DNA from 2 places in the Comamonas sp. JNW genome. Region 1 is predicted to be linked to the other one. Evidence: predicted binding sites of a transcription regulator. Region 1 holds the regulator's gene; the other holds the start of a gene.

Region 1 (7,784 bases):
GCGACCTCGCCGACAATCTCATGCCCGGGCACACAGGGGTAGAGCGTGCCCGCCCATTCGGAGCGCACCTGGTGGATGTCCGAGTGGCAGACGCCGCAATAGGCAATGCGGATCTGCACGTCCTGGGCGCCCGGCGTGCGGCGCTCGATGTTCAGGGCTTGCAGGGGTTGGTCACCCGCGTGGGCGCCATAGGCTTTGACGGTCATGATTGAAGGTCCTATTCCGTTCGTGGAGGTCACCGCGACTGCACAGACTTGACGACCAAGCTGGCACACGCTCAAGGCTGCGGTTGCCAGAGGCAACCGCAATGATGACAGCGTGCAGGCAAATCCATCTTACGCCCTCCATATAGCAGATATGCCTATGCGTGGTCGGCGACCCCAGAGCGTCTTGACGGGCCTCAAAATACGCATTGCCCTTTTAAGCACAGGGTTATTTGAGAATAATTCTCATTTGCGAATATGATGCACCCAAGGTTCAGCGATTGCCGCCGTTCCTTGTTTCATCGTGGGGCGACCTACTGGGTTTTCACTCCAGTGGTCGTTTTTGCTAGCCAGCGGTTCTCCATGTAGCCAGGCATTTTTTTCACGTTGAAGCGCTCTCGCCGTCTTTGCGACGCGCTCCGCCCAAGTCCTTCCAATGGACCTTGCCAGGTCTGTGCTCCGGAAGCAGGCATATGCCCTCGCGGCATGGCGATCCTCTCCCCTGTCTCGTTTATTGCTCAGCGGATGCGCTGTCAAGCGCCTCCTTGTGCAGCGCTTTCCTGTCGCCCGGTGCTGCTGACGCCATCCGGCTATACCCGATGACATAAAAAGTATGCAAGTGCTAACATCCACTCCAATCATCTGGAGTTGGTATGAGAATATTCATTTCATGGATTACTAAATCACTGATCGCTGTGGCTGCCGCGCTGGGCTTGCAGGCCGCGCAGGCACAGGGCCTGCTGTTCACGCCAGGCAGCATCAACTTCAGCAACACGGCGGCGGGCAGCGTATCGGCAGCGCAGAGCGTCACGGTGGAGTACCAGGGACCCACGCCGTTCATACTGAATGTCAGCAGCGTCACGCCGCCTGCAAACTCCGCCTTCACGGTCGTGGACAGCAGCTGCGCTGCAGGCCCCTATCCGCAATTCACGCCTTGTACGATCAGCTTTACGTTCACTGCGCCGGCTGCTGCGGGCCCTGTCACAGATGCCTTCCGCTTTGAAGTCGACAATCTTGGCACCCAGTCCATCACCCTGAACGGCTCCTCGGATGGCGCCACGCCCCAGTCCATCACCTTCAGCTCCACCCCGCCCAGTCCTGCCCCTGTGGGAGGCAGCTACGATATTGCAGCCACCGGCGGTGAATCGGGCGAGCCGGTTGTTTTCTCCATCGATCCCTCAGCGGCTGCGATTTGTTCGGTCACGGGCAACACGGTAAGCTTTCTCAGCGTGGGCACCTGCGTGGTCAATGCCAACCAGGCAGGCAATGGCGCCTATTTCGCAGCCCCTCAAGAGCAGCAAAGCTTTGCGGTGACCGCGGCCCCGACCGCCAACCCCGGCACGCCCGAACCTGTGCCCGCACTGGGCGCCTGGGCAGCGGTGCTGCTGTCCAGCTTGGTGGCGGTGGCCATGGTGCTGGTGCAAACGCGGCGCAGGGTTCAGCCAGCTTAACGAACCCATAGCACCTCCAACTGCTGCCTGGCCTGCGCCACCTCCAGCGTCACCTCATCTCCCTCAGCCTTGCCCAGCAGCGCCTGGCCCAACGGCGCTTGGCTGCTGATCACCTGGATGGATTCAGCGCCGATGACCAGCTTCATGTTGCCCCCTTCAGGGCCGAGAAAGATCTGCTGCTGTCTCTCGTCCGCATCCAGCAGGCAAACCAGCGCGCCCAGCTGTATGCCCCTGCTGGCGCTATAGGGCTGCGGGCAAAAAAGCCGCCAATGGACCAGCGCCTGGTGGATGGCCTCAGCGCGCCGCGCCTGGCCCGTCGCCAGGTAGGCCGCCTCCAGGCCCAAGGTGTCGTACTTGTTCTCGGCAATATTTTCCTCGTGGGTCGCCGCTTCATGCGCCGCACTCACCGCCTGCTCGACCTGCTGCAGGTCATCGGCCAGCCGCTCCAGCACCAGCTGCTGCAGCAAGGATTTATCCACCATGAAAGAGGCCTCTTGAACAAGTTGGGGGGATGATTATGAACCGGCATGGGTTGGTCATTGCCAGACTCAGGGGCTGTGTGGAGCCGCTGGACAGAGGGTGCAGCTGCTGCTGCCCAGAATGACCTTCTTGTCATGGGTACATTCGGCAATACACCAAACGCCGCGCGCACCACCGACAATAAAAAAGCCACACAGCATCAAAAATGATAGCTGTGCAGCCAATGAATCTGGTAGGGCGTGAGGGACTTGAACCCGCGACCAAAGGATTATGAGTCCTCTGCTCTAACCAACTGAGCTAACGCCCCGGTACCACCACCTGCCAGAAGCCCTGGCGAGTGAAGCTTTGCATTCTAGCGTCTATTTCGGATGGCTCAGTGCGTTGGATACGAGCTTGGAGGTGATTCCAACGATCTGGATCATCTTCTCGTAGGGCATGCGTTTGGGGCCGATGACGCCCAGGGTGCCGACCACCTTGCCGTTGACCTGGTACGGCGTGCTGACGACCGACAGCTCCTCGACGGACAGCAGCTGGCTCTCGCCACCGATGTAGATTTGCACACCTTCTGCGCGGTTGGAGTTCTCCAGCAGGTGCAGGATCTGGGTCTTTTGCTCGAACAGGTCAAAGGCCCGGCGCAGGTTGGTCATGTCGTTGCTGAAATCGCTAACGGCCAGCAGGTTGCGCTCGCCAGCAATCACCAGTTCATGCGGCGCTTCTTGGGCGCCTTCATCCACATTCACGGCCGCCAGCATCAGTGCGGCGATCTCGTCGCGCAGGCTGTCCACTTCCTTGCGCAGCAGCTGGCGCACCTGCTCCATAGCCAAACCGGCGTAATGGGCGTTGAGGTAGTTGGCCGTCTCAATCAGCTGGCTTTGCGAGTAGTCCGACTCAGTGAAGATCACCCGGTTCTGCACATCGCCCTCGGGCGAGACCAGGATCAGCAGGATGCGCTTTTCCGACAGGCGCAAGAACTCGATATGGCGGAACGACGAGCTTTTGCGCGGCGCCTGCACCACGCCCACGTACTGCGACAGCTCCGAGAGCACGCCAGCAGCGCTGGTGATGACCTTTTGCGGCTGCTCGGGCGCAATCTCGGCCGACACCACCTGGTCCGGGTCTACGGTCAGCATGGTGTCGACAAACAGGCGGTAGCCCTTGGCCGTGGGGATGCGGCCGGCCGAGGTGTAGGGACTGGCAATCAGGCCCAGGCCTTCGAGGTCGGCCATCACATTGCGGATGGTGGCCGGCGAAAAGTCCAGCCCGGGCGCCTGCGTGAGCGCGCGCGAGCCCACTGGGTGGCCATCCGCTATATAGCGTTCCACCAAGGTTTTGAGCAGCAGCCGAGCGCGGTCATCGAGCATGGGCGCATTTTATCCGTGTCCTTGGCGCCAGCAGCCGCGTTCGGGCCAGAACCAGGGATACCCAGAGGATTCCAGCCAGCAGCCGGACGCCAGAGATGGCTACCACGCACCCGACTTATGGCGCCCATGCAACAATGAAGCCGTAGCTGCCCCGCGTGCCTGCCTGCAGGCGCCCGGCCAGCTCCAGGCCCAGTCCCGGCCACCGGCGCAGCCCGCCTTTGCAGGGCAGGCGGCAGCCGCCAACTGGGGCTGCTCAAGAAATTCAAAAAGATTACGCCACTTTGGTGATGTAATTTGCGTATGCAGTCTCGCTTCCAACATATTGCCCTGATCGGCAAACACCATGCGCCGCCCACTGCCGAGGTGCGCCAGCAGTCCTATGCGGCTTTCAGCCAGATCGCCTGCTATATCGAGGCCCAGGGCGGCACTGCATTCCTGGAGAAGGAAACCGCCGCCTTCACCGGCATGGAACACTACCCGACACTCAGCATGCAGGAGATCGGTGAGCGCTGCGACCTGGTCATTGTGCTTGGCGGTGACGGCACCATGCTGGGCGTGGGACGCGAGCTGGCCCAGTACAACACGCCCCTGGTCGGCATCAACCAGGGGCGCCTGGGCTTTGTGACCGATGTCCCGCTGCAGACCTTCATGGGACCGCTCTCGGCGATTCTGGCCGGCGAGTACGAAGAAGAAGTGCGCTCGATGATCCATGCCCGCGTGATGCGCGAAGGCCAATGCGTCTTCGAGGCGCTGGCCTTCAACGATGTGGTGGTCAACCGGGGCGGCACTTCGGGCATGGTCGAGCTGCGGGTCGAGGTCGATGGCCAGCTGGTGGCCAACCAGCGCGCAGACGGTTTGATCATTGCAACGCCGACGGGCTCGACGGCCTATGCGTTGTCGGTCGGCGGGCCCATCGTGCACCCGACGGTGCCCTGCTGGGTGATGGCGCCGATTGCGCCGCATATGCTGTCCAACCGGCCCAGTGTGATTCCTGACTCGCAGGAGATTTCGATCGAGGTGATTGGCGGGCGCGATGTGGCCGCCAATTTCGACATGCAGTCGCTCGCCTCCATCCTGCGTGGTGACAAGATTTTGGTGCGCAGCGCGCCGCACAAGGCGCGCTTTCTGCACCCCCGGGGCTGGAACTACTACGCCACTCTGCGCAAAAAGCTGGGCTGGAACGAAGGGGGCATTACGCCATGAGCCTCAGACGCATTGGCTTGCGTGATTTCGTCATCGTCGAGCAGCTGGAGGTGGATTTCCAGCCCGGCTTCACGGCACTGACCGGCGAGACGGGTGCCGGCAAATCGATCCTGATCGATGCTTTGCAGCTGGTGCTGGGACACCGTGCCGACACCGGTTTTGTGCGCCAGGGCGCCAGCCGCGCCGAGCTGATGGCCGAGTTCGATACGCCCGCCACGCTCGAAGGCTTTCTGGCCGACAACGACATGCCCGGCGAAGAAACGCTGCTGCTGCGCCGCGTGATCGACGCGCAGGGCAAGAGCAAGTTCTGGATCAATGGCGTGCCCGCCACCGCCACGCAGCTGCGCAGCATTGCGGGCGACTTGGTCGATATCCATGGCCAGCATGCCTGGCAGGGGCTGACCCAGCCCGAGTCGGTGCGCCAGCTGCTGGACGCCTACGCCGGTACCGACAGCACTCCCACGCAGCGCGCCTATGCGCTCTGGCGCAGTGCCGACAAGGCCTTGCAGCAAGCGCGCAGCATGGAAGAAACCCACCAGCGCGAGCGCGAACGCCTGCTCTGGCAGATCGCCGAAATCGACAAGCTCGCGCCCGGCCCGCAGGAATGGGAAGAGCTTAACACCCAGCATGGGCGCCTGTCCAATGCCCAGGCCTTGATGGATGCGGCCAACAACGCGATTGCCAGCCTGGAAGGCGAAGACGGCGGCGCGCTCACCCATGTCAACCGCAGCCTGCATGCGCTGCAGGCCCAGGCCCATGTGGAGCCCGGTTTCTCCGCGATGGCCGAGTCGCTGGAATCGTGCCTGGCCCAGCTCGAGGATGTGGTGCGCTCGCTCAACGGCTACCTGCGCCATGCCGAGCTGGACCCGGACAAGCTCGAGCAGCTGGACCAGCGCCTGGGCAGCTGGATATCGCTGGCACGGCGCTACAAGCGTGCGCCCGAAGACCTACCCGCACTGCTGCAGGGCTGGCATGCCGAGCTGCTGGCGCTCGAAGCCTCCTCCGATATGGTGCAGCTGGCCAAGAACGCCCAGCAGGCGCAGGAGGCCTACCAAAAGGTCGCCACGACGCTCAGCCAGGCGCGCCAGCAGGCGGCCAAACGCTTGTCCAAAGCGATCACCGCTGCGATGCAGGACCTGGGCATGGCCGGCGGCCGTTTTGTCGCGCAGGTCAGCCCCGCACGTGAGCCGCGCAGCGATGGTATCGACGATGTGGAACTGCTGGTCGCTGGCCACCCGGGCACCGACCCCAAGCCAATCGCCAAGGTGGCCTCGGGCGGCGAGCTCTCGCGCATCTCGCTGGCCATTGCAATATCGACCAGCCAGCTCGGCCAGGCGCCCACCCTGATCTTTGACGAGATCGACTCGGGCATTGGTGGCGCGGTGGCCGATGCGGTGGGCCGCGTGATGCGGGCACTGGGGCGGGACCGCCAGGTGCTGGCCGTCACCCACCTGGCCCAGGTGGCCGCACGCGGCGACCACCACCTGCTAGTGGCCAAGCAGCGCAGCAAAAGCGGCACCACGAGCCATATCTGTACCGTGGCCGATGACGAGCGGGTCAATGAAATTGCCCGCATGCTGGGCGGCGAAAACCTCTCGGCCACGAGCCGCGCCCACGCCCAAGAGATGATTGCCGGAGGAATGAATGACCGATAAGACATCCGCCCCGCAGCCACTGGAAGTGGTGGTCATCACCGGCATGGCCGGCTCGGGCAAATCCGTGGCGCTGCATGCGCTCGAAGACGTGGGCTACTACTGTGTGGATAACTTTCCGCCTGAACTGCTGCAGGCACTCGTATCACTGGAGCACTGGCAGCACGGCAGCCGCGTGGCCATTGCGATGGATGCACGCAGCGCCAAGGGCCTGTACCTGGTGCCCGAGCAGCTCGAGCGGCTGCGCGACGCCGGGGCCCAGGTGCGACTTATCTACATGGATGCGCAGCGCGACACGCTGATGCGCCGTTTTTCGGAAACCCGCAGGCGCCACCCGCTGACCAACGAAAAACTGCAGCAAGGCCCCCGCGCGCTGGCGCAGATGATTGATGAAGAACGCGCGCTGCTGGCCGACCTGCGCGAGCAGGCCCATGTGATCGACACCAGCAACCTGCGCGGCTCCCAGCTGCAGGCCTCTATCAAGGAGTGGATCCAGGCGCCGCAATCGAGCCTGACCCTGCTGTTCCAGTCCTTTGGCTTCAAGCACGGCATCCCCATCGACAGCGACTACATGTTCGATGTGCGCATGCTGCCCAACCCCTACTACGAGCCCGAGTTGCGCCCGCACACCGGGCTGGAAGCACCGGTCGCCCACTTCCTGGCGCAGCAGCCCAAAGTGCTGCAGATGCAAAACGACATCATCCGTTTTCTGGACAACTGGTTGCCCGAGCTGGTGAAGAATCACCGCAGCTATGCCACGGTGTCGGTGGGCTGCACCGGCGGCCAGCACCGCTCGGTCTACCTGGTCAATGCACTGGCCCAGCACTTTCAAGGCCGCTGGACCACCTTGCAGCGCCACCGCGAGCTGAGCGCCAAAAAAAGCTGATGCCCGCGCTGATTACTCGGCGCGCAAGGCGACGCTGAGCTGGTCGACCACGTTCGCCCAATCGGCATCGGCGGTAATGCTTTCACGCAAGAAGCGCGCTTGCGCGGGCGACCAGAATGCGGCATCTGCCAGCAGCACCTTGTCGGGCAGCGGGCGGTGGGATTCTATGAACTGGCGGATCGACGCATCATCATCGGGCAGGCCCAGTTGCTGGAAGAGCGACGAGAAGGGGTGAACTGTGGGCTCCATGGCGTACTTTCAAAGCAAGAAGATGGCTGCAGTCTAAGCGCCGTGCAGCGGCGCCCTTTGCAGGACAAGCCCGGTAAAGGACGCCAGTGCCGGTAGCCGAGCCCGCCTCAAAACCCGCGCTGCAGCAGGCTGCGAATCGGCGCGGGCAGCCCCAGATCGGGCCACTGCGCAGGCAGGCACCACTGGCCCGAAGGCGTGGGCACACCATCGCCCGAAACGGGCACCCGCACCGGGTGCAGGTGCAGATCCTTGTGGGTGAGCACATGCAGGAATGGCTGGGCATGCACCGCCTCCGAGGT
Region 2 (7,784 bases), on a different contig from region 1:
ACACCTTGGCCGCCAGTCTGGTCGAAGGCGGCATGTCGGCGTTCCAGGCGGTCATGACGGTGTTTCTGGCCAACCTGATTGTGCTGGTGCCGATGCTGCTGATCGGGCATGCGGGCGCCAAATACGGCATCCCCTATGCGGTGCTGGCCCGCGCCTCCTTCGGCACCCGGGGCGCCAAGCTGCCTGCAGTGCTGCGCGCGCTGGTGGCCTGCGGCTGGTATGGCATCCAGACCTGGTTTGGCGGCCTGATGATCTATACCTTGCTCGGGGTGATCCTGGGCCATCCGCTCGAGAGCGAGAAGATCTCCTGGCTGGGCATCAATGTGGCGCAGTTGGTCTGCTTCCTGGTCTTCTGGGCCATCCAGTTCTACTTTGTGGTGCATGGCATCGAGTCCATCCGCAAGCTCGAGACCTATACGGCGCCGGCCAAGATCGTGATCTGTTTTGTGCTGCTGTGGTGGGTGTATGACAAGGCGGGCGGCTTTGGTCCGATCTTGAGCAAGCCGTCGGCCTTTGCGGCTGGCGAAGCCAAGGCCGGCCAGTTCTGGGGCACCTTCTGGCCGTCGCTCACGGCCATGATTGGTTTTTGGGCCACCTTGGCGCTGAACATCCCCGACTTCACCCGCTTTGCCCGCTCGCAGCGGGACCAGATCGTGGGCCAGGCCATTGGCCTGCCGGTGCCCATGGGCCTGCTGGCGGCCCTGGCGGTGATCGTCACTTCGGCCACCGTGGTCATCTATGGCAAAGCGCTGTGGGACCCCGTGGATGTGGCCGCGCGCATGACCGGCGCTGCGGTGCTCATCGCCCTCATCGTGCTGCTGGTCGATACGGTGAGCGTCAATCTGGCGGCCAACCTGGTGGGCCCCGCCTACGACTTTTCTGCGCTGAACCCCCAACGCATCAGCTACCGCACCGGCGGCTACATCACCGTGGCGATTGCGATTTTGATGATGCCCTGGAAGATTCTGGAGTCCACCCAGGGCTATATCTTCACCTGGCTGATCGGCTACTCGGCGCTGCTCGGCCCGATCGCCGGGATCCTGATGGTCGATTACTTCCTGATCCGCCGCACCCAGCTGGATGTGGACGAGCTCTACCGGGAAGGCGGCAAATACAGCTATTCCGGCGGCTGGAACTGGGTGGCTGTTGCCGCATTTGCCTGCGGCGTGGCGCCCAATATTCCGGGCTTTCTCAATGCCGCGTTTCCTGCCAGCTTCCCCGATGTGGCAGCGATCTTCAAGGACCTGTACGCTTATGCCTGGTTCATCGGTCTGTTCATTGCCGGTGTGGTGTACCGCATCGGCATGGCCAGCCATGTGGTGGCGTCGCAGGCCATGCTGCGGCGCGCTTGAGCGCAGCAGCCGCCGTTTTTGTGATTTGAACCAAGGAGAGACATGATGAGCACAGCCAGCCACCCCCTTCTGATCCGTGGTGGTACCGTCGTGAATGCGGACCGTGAAGAGCGCGCCGATGTGCTGCTGGTGGACGGCAAGATTGTGGCCGTCGGTGAAGGGGCTGCGGCCCAAGCACCGGCCGGCACCGAAACGCTGGATGCCAGCGGCCAGTATGTGATGCCCGGTGGTATCGATCCGCACACCCATATGCAGCTGCCCTTCATGGGCACGGTCACCGCTGATGACTTCTTCACCGGCACTGCCGCGGGCCTGGCCGGTGGCACCACCAGCATCATCGACTTTGTGATTCCCGCGCCGCAGGAGCCGCTGATGGACGCCTACCGCAAGTGGCGCGGCTGGGCTGAGAAGTCGGCGGCCGACTACTCCTTCCATGTGGCGGTGACCTGGTGGAGTGAGCAGGTGCGCGAGGACATGGGCGTGCTGGTGCGCGACGAGGGCATCAACAGCTTCAAGCACTTCATGGCCTACAAGAACGCCATCATGTGCGATGACGAAACCCTGGTCAACAGCTTCCGGCGCGCGCTGGAGCTGGGTGCCATGCCCACCGTGCATGCCGAAAACGGCGAGCTGGTCTACCTGCTGCAGCAGGAGGTGGCGCGCATGGGCATCACCGGCCCGGAAGGCCATCCGCTGTCGCGCCCGCCGATGGTGGAGGCCGAGGCCGCCAACCGGGCGATTGCGATTGCCGATGTGCTGGGCGTGCCCATCTATGTGGTGCATGTGAGCTGCATCGAGGCGGCCGACGCCATTGCCCGCGCCAGGGCGCGTGGCCAGCGCGTCTACGGCGAGGTGCTGGCCGGCCATTTGACGATTGACGACAGCGTCTACCGCCATCCTGATTACGCGACGGCCGCTGCCTATGTGATGAGCCCGCCGTTCCGCCCCAAGGAACACCAGGAGGCGCTGTGGCGCGGCCTGCAGGCCGGGCATCTGCACACCACGGCGACGGACCACTGCACCTTCTGCGCCGAGCAAAAGGCCGTGGGCAAGGACAATTTTGCCAAGACGCCCAATGGCACCGGAGGCGTCGAAGAGCGCATGGCCGTGGTCTGGGATGCCGGGGTGAACACCGGGCGCCTGACGCCCAGCGAGTTTGTTGCGATCACCTCGGCCAATACGGCCAAGCTCTTCAATGTGTACCCGCGCAAGGGCTTTGTCGGCGTGGGCGCCGATGCCGATGTGGTGCTCTGGGATCCGAAGGCGACCAAGACCTTGTCGGCCAAGACCCAGCACTCCAAGGGTGATTTCAACATCTTTGAAGGCCGGCAGGTGACAGGCCTGCCCAGCCACACCATCAGCCGGGGCCGCGTGGTGTATGCGAACGGCGACCTGCGCGCCGAGAAGGGCGCAGGCCAGTATTTCAAGCGGCCGGCCTTCGGCCCCAACTTCCAGGCAGTGCAAAAGCGGGCGCAAGAGACGGCGCCCACGGCCGTGGCCCGCGCGCAATGAAACAAGGAGACCAAGCATGGACACGAAAGTGAAGACCGATACCAGCCAGCTGCGCATCAATGGCGACCGGCTCTGGGCATCGCTGATGGAGCTGGCCCAGATTGGTGCCACCGCCAAAGGCGGCGTGTGCCGCCTGGCCCTGACCGACCTGGACCGCCAGGGGCGCGACCTGGTGACACGCTGGGCCCAGGAGGCGGGTATGACGGTCACCATCGACAAGATCGGCAATGGCTTTATGCGCCGCCCAGGCCGCAACAACAGCCTGCCGCCGATCATGACCGGCAGCCATATCGACACCCAGCCCACGGGCGGCAAGTTCGACGGCAACTATGGCGTGCTCGCCGGCATCGAGGTGGTGCGCACGCTCAATGACCATGGCATTGAGACCGAGGCGCCCATTGAGGTGGCGTTCTGGACCAACGAGGAGGGCTCGCGCTTTGTGCCGGTGATGATGGGCTCAGGCGTGTTTGCCAAGGCCTTCAGCCTGGAGCATGCCTATGCGGCCAAAGACACCGACGGCAAAAGCGTCAAGGACGAGCTTGCGCGCATCGGCTACATCGGCCCGCAGGAGCCCGGCGACCACCCTATCGGCTACTACTTTGAAACCCATATCGAGCAGGGCCCGGTGCTGGAGGACCATGACAAGACGATTGGCGTGGTGACCGGGGTGCTGGGCATCCGCTGGTATGACTGCACCGTCACCGGCATGGAAGCGCATGCCGGCCCCACGCCGATGGCGCTGCGCAAGGATGCGCTGCAAGTTGCCACCCGGGTGATGCAGGAGGTGGTGGCCTGCGCGCACCGCCACCCGCCGCACGGGCGCGGCACGGTCGGCATGGTGCATGTGCATCCCAACAGCCGCAATGTGATTCCGGGCGAGGTGAAATTCAGCATCGACCTGCGCAATGCCACCGACGCCGACTGCGAGGCCATGGACCAGGATATTCGCGCGGTGGCCGCGCGCATCAGCCAGGAGACGGGGCTGACGATCAAGATCGATCTGGTGTCCAGCTACACCGCGCAACCTTTCAACCCCGATTGCATCGATGCGGTGCGGCGCGGCGCGCAGATGCTGGGTTACTCCCACATGGATGCCGTCTCGGGCGCGGGCCATGATGCCGTCTACATGGCGCGCCTGGCGCCAGCGGGCATGATCTTCATCCCCTGCAAGGATGGCATATCGCACAACGAGATCGAAGACGCCAAGCCCGAGCACATCACGGCCGGCTGCAATGTGCTGCTGCACGCGATGCTGGAGCGCGCAGGCCGTTGAGCCGGTGAGACGTTGCACGGCGGGTCTCGCCACCGCGCTGCAGCGGTCCAACCGCAAGGCGCTGTGAGCCTGAGGCACAAGCCATAAAAAAACCCGGCCACCTTGACGGTGCCGGGTTTTTTGGTGTCTGGCCCCAAGCCCGCAAGGGGTCTTGCAGGCTTGATGGTGCGCTATGACAGCCGGGGCAATTACATGCCCATGCCGCCCATACCACCCATGCCGCCCATGTCGGGCATGGCAGGAGCGGATTCAGCCTTGGGGGCTTCAGCGATCATGCACTCGGTGGTCAGCAGCAGCGAAGCCACGGACGCAGCGTTTTGCAGCGCGGTGCGGGTCACCTTCGTTGGGTCCAGGATACCCATTTCCAGCATGTCGCCGTAGGTGTCGTTGGCAGCGTTGAAGCCGAAGTTGCCCGTGCCCTTGAGCACGGCATCGACCACCACCGATGGCTCGCCACCAGCGTTGGACACGATTTCGCGCAGAGGCGCTTCGATGGCCTTCATCACCAGCTTGATACCAGCGTCTTGCTCGGCATTGCCGGTCGCCAGCGCGCCCACGGATTGCTTGGCACGCAGCAGCGCCACGCCACCACCGGCCACGATGCCTTCTTCCACCGCAGCGCGGGTCGCGTGCAGGGCGTCTTCCACGCGGGCCTTCTTTTCCTTCATCTCGACTTCGGTGGCAGCGCCCACCTTGATCACGGCAACACCGCCGGCCAGCTTGGCCACGCGCTCTTGCAGCTTTTCACGGTCGTAGTCGGACGTGGCTTCTTCGATCTGAGCGCGGATTTGCTTGACGCGGGCTTCGATTTCAGCAGCTTGGCCAGCACCGTCGATGATGGTGGTGTTTTCCTTGCCGATTTCGACGCGTTGGGCTTGGCCCAGGTCTTCCAGGGTCACCTTTTCCAGCGACAGGCCCACTTCTTCAGCGATCACCTTGCCGCCGGTCAGGATGGCGATGTCTTCCAGCATGGCCTTGCGACGATCGCCAAAGCCTGGAGCCTTCACAGCCACGACCTTCAGGATGCCACGGATGGTGTTGACCACCAGCGTTGCCAGTGCTTCGCCTTCGACGTCTTCTGCAATGATCAGCAGAGGACGGCCGGCCTTGGCCACAGCTTCGAGCGTAGGCAGCAGGTCACGGATGTTGCTGATCTTCTTGTCGAACAGCAGCACGAAGGGGTTGTCCAAAATAGCGGCTTGCTTTTCTGGGTTGTTGATGAAGTAGGGCGACAGGTAGCCGCGGTCGAACTGCATGCCTTCAACGACGTCGAGTTCGTTGTCCAGCGACTTGCCTTCTTCCACGGTAATCACGCCTTCCTTGCCGACCTTGTCCATCGCGTCAGCAATGATCTTGCCCACGGATTCGTCGGAGTTGGCGGAGATCGAGCCGACTTGGGCGATTTCCTTGGAGGTGGTGGTGGCCTTGGATTGCTTCTTGAGCTCTTCCACCAGGGCGGCGACAGCCTTGTCGATGCCGCGCTTCAGATCCATCGGGTTCAGACCAGCGGCCACGTACTTGGAGCCTTCGCGCACGATGGCTTGGGCCAGCACGGTAGCGGTCGTGGTGCCGTCACCAGCGATGTCGTTGGTCTTGGAGGCCACTTCCTTCACGAGCTGGGCGCCCATGTTCTGCAGCTTGTCCTTGAGTTCCACTTCCTTGGCCACGGACACACCGTCCTTGGTCACGGTAGGGGCGCCGAACGAACGCTCGAGCACCACGTTGCGGCCCTTGGGGCCCAGGGTCACTTTGACGGCGTTAGCCAGAATGTTCACGCCTTCAACCATGCGTGCACGTGCTTCACCGCCGAATACTACGTCTTTTGCTGCCATTTTTGGCTCCTAAATACTTGAAAACTTGAAATGAGAATGAATGCTCGGGAGAGAAAGCGTAGCGAGCAGGTGTCAGGCTAGGCGCACGGATCGCAGCAACCGGAACGTACTTGGGTACGTGAGGATTGCGAGCACCGCGCAACGACGCCTGGCGCCTGCGCAGTAGCTTTATTTCTCGACGACGGCGAAGAGGTCTTCTTCCTTCATCACCAGCAGTTCATTGCCGTCCACCTTGACCGATTGGCCAGAGTACTTGCCGAACAGCACGCGGTCGCCGACCTTCACACCCAGGGTGATGGACTCGCCCTTGTCGTTCTTCTTGCCTGGGCCGACGGCCAGCACTTCGCCTTGGTCTGGCTTTTCAGCAGCGTTGTCGGGGATGTAGATGCCCGAAGCGGTCTTGGTTTCGTTTTCCAGACGCTTAACGATCACGCGATCGTGCAGAGGACGCAGGTTCATAACAACTCCTTCAATATCAATACCAGGTTTTGATGAAAGATGGCCCGGCAGATGCCGCGCCAAATACGCAAAAATGTCTGAGAAGTGGTGGTTTTAGCACTCTACCCCTTCGAGTGCTAATAATAAGGTCATTTGATGACAGTTCAAGACTGCGGGGGCTAAAAAATCGATCCAGGGGCACTGCCCGATCACGATACCTCTGCGCAAGAATCACGAAAGCGCTGGTGGGGACTGAAGATGCTGCTATTGAAAGAGGTGCATCTCATGGCGGCAGCCGATCCCGCGCAGCGCACCCATGCTGCGAAGCCCGCACGGGGGCGCGGGCCAGATCACCGCAGCTGGGACTTCCATGCATGGGCCTGGAGGCGGCACGCCCCGGGTCAGTCCGGCAGCTCGATCTTGAGCGTAGCGGCGAGCATCTGCACCAGCAAGGCCTCGGCCTGGGCGAAGTCGCCCGCGTCCAGCGCGGCCTTGTTTTGCAGCAGCGCAAACTGGGTTTGCTGGTCGACATAGCCTTGGGTGATGGCCCAGATGCTGAACATCAGGTGCTGGAAATTGACGGGCGCAATCAGGCCTTGTTCGGCCCAATGCGCAAACGCTGCCACATTGGCTGCCAGCAACGGGGCGATGCGCTCGCGCACGGCCGAGGCGGCAAAGGGCGCGCCAGCAATCATCTCCTTGGTGAACAGCTGGCTGCCATAAGGGCGGGTGCGTGCAAATTCGAACTTCTCGCGGATGTACTGGCGGATCTGCTGGGCCGGGTCGCCGTCCTTGGACAGACCTGTCATATGGCCCAGCCAGTCGTCGATCACCGATGCCAGCACGGCCTGGTACAGCGCCTCCTTGCTGGGGTAGTAGTACAGCAGGTTGTGGCGGCTAAAGCCGGCATCCTGCGCGATCTGCTCCAGCGGAGCACCTTCAAAACCCAGCAATGCGAAATGCCGCTCTGCCGAGCCCAGGATCAGGTCAATCTTGCGCAGACGGGCCGCACTGGGTTTGCGTGCCATCTCTGCAGTGGCTGCCTGCGAGAGCGCTGGCGGTGTGGGAAGGGCATCATTCATGAGCCTGTATTGTCTGGCATTTGCGATCGCCGATGGCGCGGCTGCATGAAGAACCTGCTGGTCGCGGGCGATTTCCTCGCGCTGTGACGCTGTCCTGGTGGACTGTCTGGCAGACCCGTCTGCTGCCTTGCTCACCGAGCCGGCTTGGATGACGCATCCATCGAAGGCGTGGGCAACGATGCGCGCTCTGGACCGTGGCAACTGGGAGCGGTTGTTGCGGCGTCATTGGCTTTTTTGTGCGCACCAAGCAGCGGACACCAGGCATAAAAAAAGGCAACGCATTGTGCGTTGCCTT

The links. Region 1 encodes HrcA, which represses chaperone genes, less so after heat shock. Its sites were predicted from a motif close to TTAGCACTCNNNNNNNNNGAGTGCTAA; they were not measured.
Region 2: DCO45_RS03720 (co-chaperone GroES) is a predicted target of HrcA. The motif match lies at 6,522-6,548, and genes of this name have one in related genera.

The regions. Positions count from the first base shown of each region.
Region 1 is NZ_QETI01000013.1:35,835-43,618, forward strand. It holds gene DCO45_RS17500 (NAD(P)-dependent alcohol dehydrogenase) at 1-206, opposite strand, end outside; gene DCO45_RS17505 (hypothetical protein) at 857-1,654, shown strand; gene DCO45_RS17510 (GreA/GreB family elongation factor) at 1,651-2,133, opposite strand; tRNA gene DCO45_RS17515 (tRNA-Ile) at 2,365-2,441, opposite strand; gene hrcA (heat-inducible transcriptional repressor HrcA) at 2,494-3,495, opposite strand; gene DCO45_RS17525 (NAD kinase) at 3,796-4,698, shown strand; gene recN (DNA repair protein RecN) at 4,695-6,353, shown strand; gene rapZ (RNase adapter RapZ) at 6,343-7,236, shown strand; gene DCO45_RS17540 (DUF2789 domain-containing protein) at 7,249-7,485, opposite strand; gene mutY (A/G-specific adenine glycosylase) at 7,593-7,784, opposite strand, start outside.
Region 2 is NZ_QETI01000002.1:133,388-141,171, forward strand. It holds gene DCO45_RS03700 (NCS1 family nucleobase:cation symporter-1) at 1-1,352, shown strand, start outside; gene hydA (dihydropyrimidinase) at 1,398-2,864, shown strand; gene DCO45_RS03710 (Zn-dependent hydrolase) at 2,881-4,137, shown strand; gene groL (chaperonin GroEL) at 4,326-5,969, opposite strand; gene DCO45_RS03720 (co-chaperone GroES) at 6,138-6,428, opposite strand; gene DCO45_RS03725 (TetR family transcriptional regulator C-terminal domain-containing protein) at 6,809-7,489, opposite strand.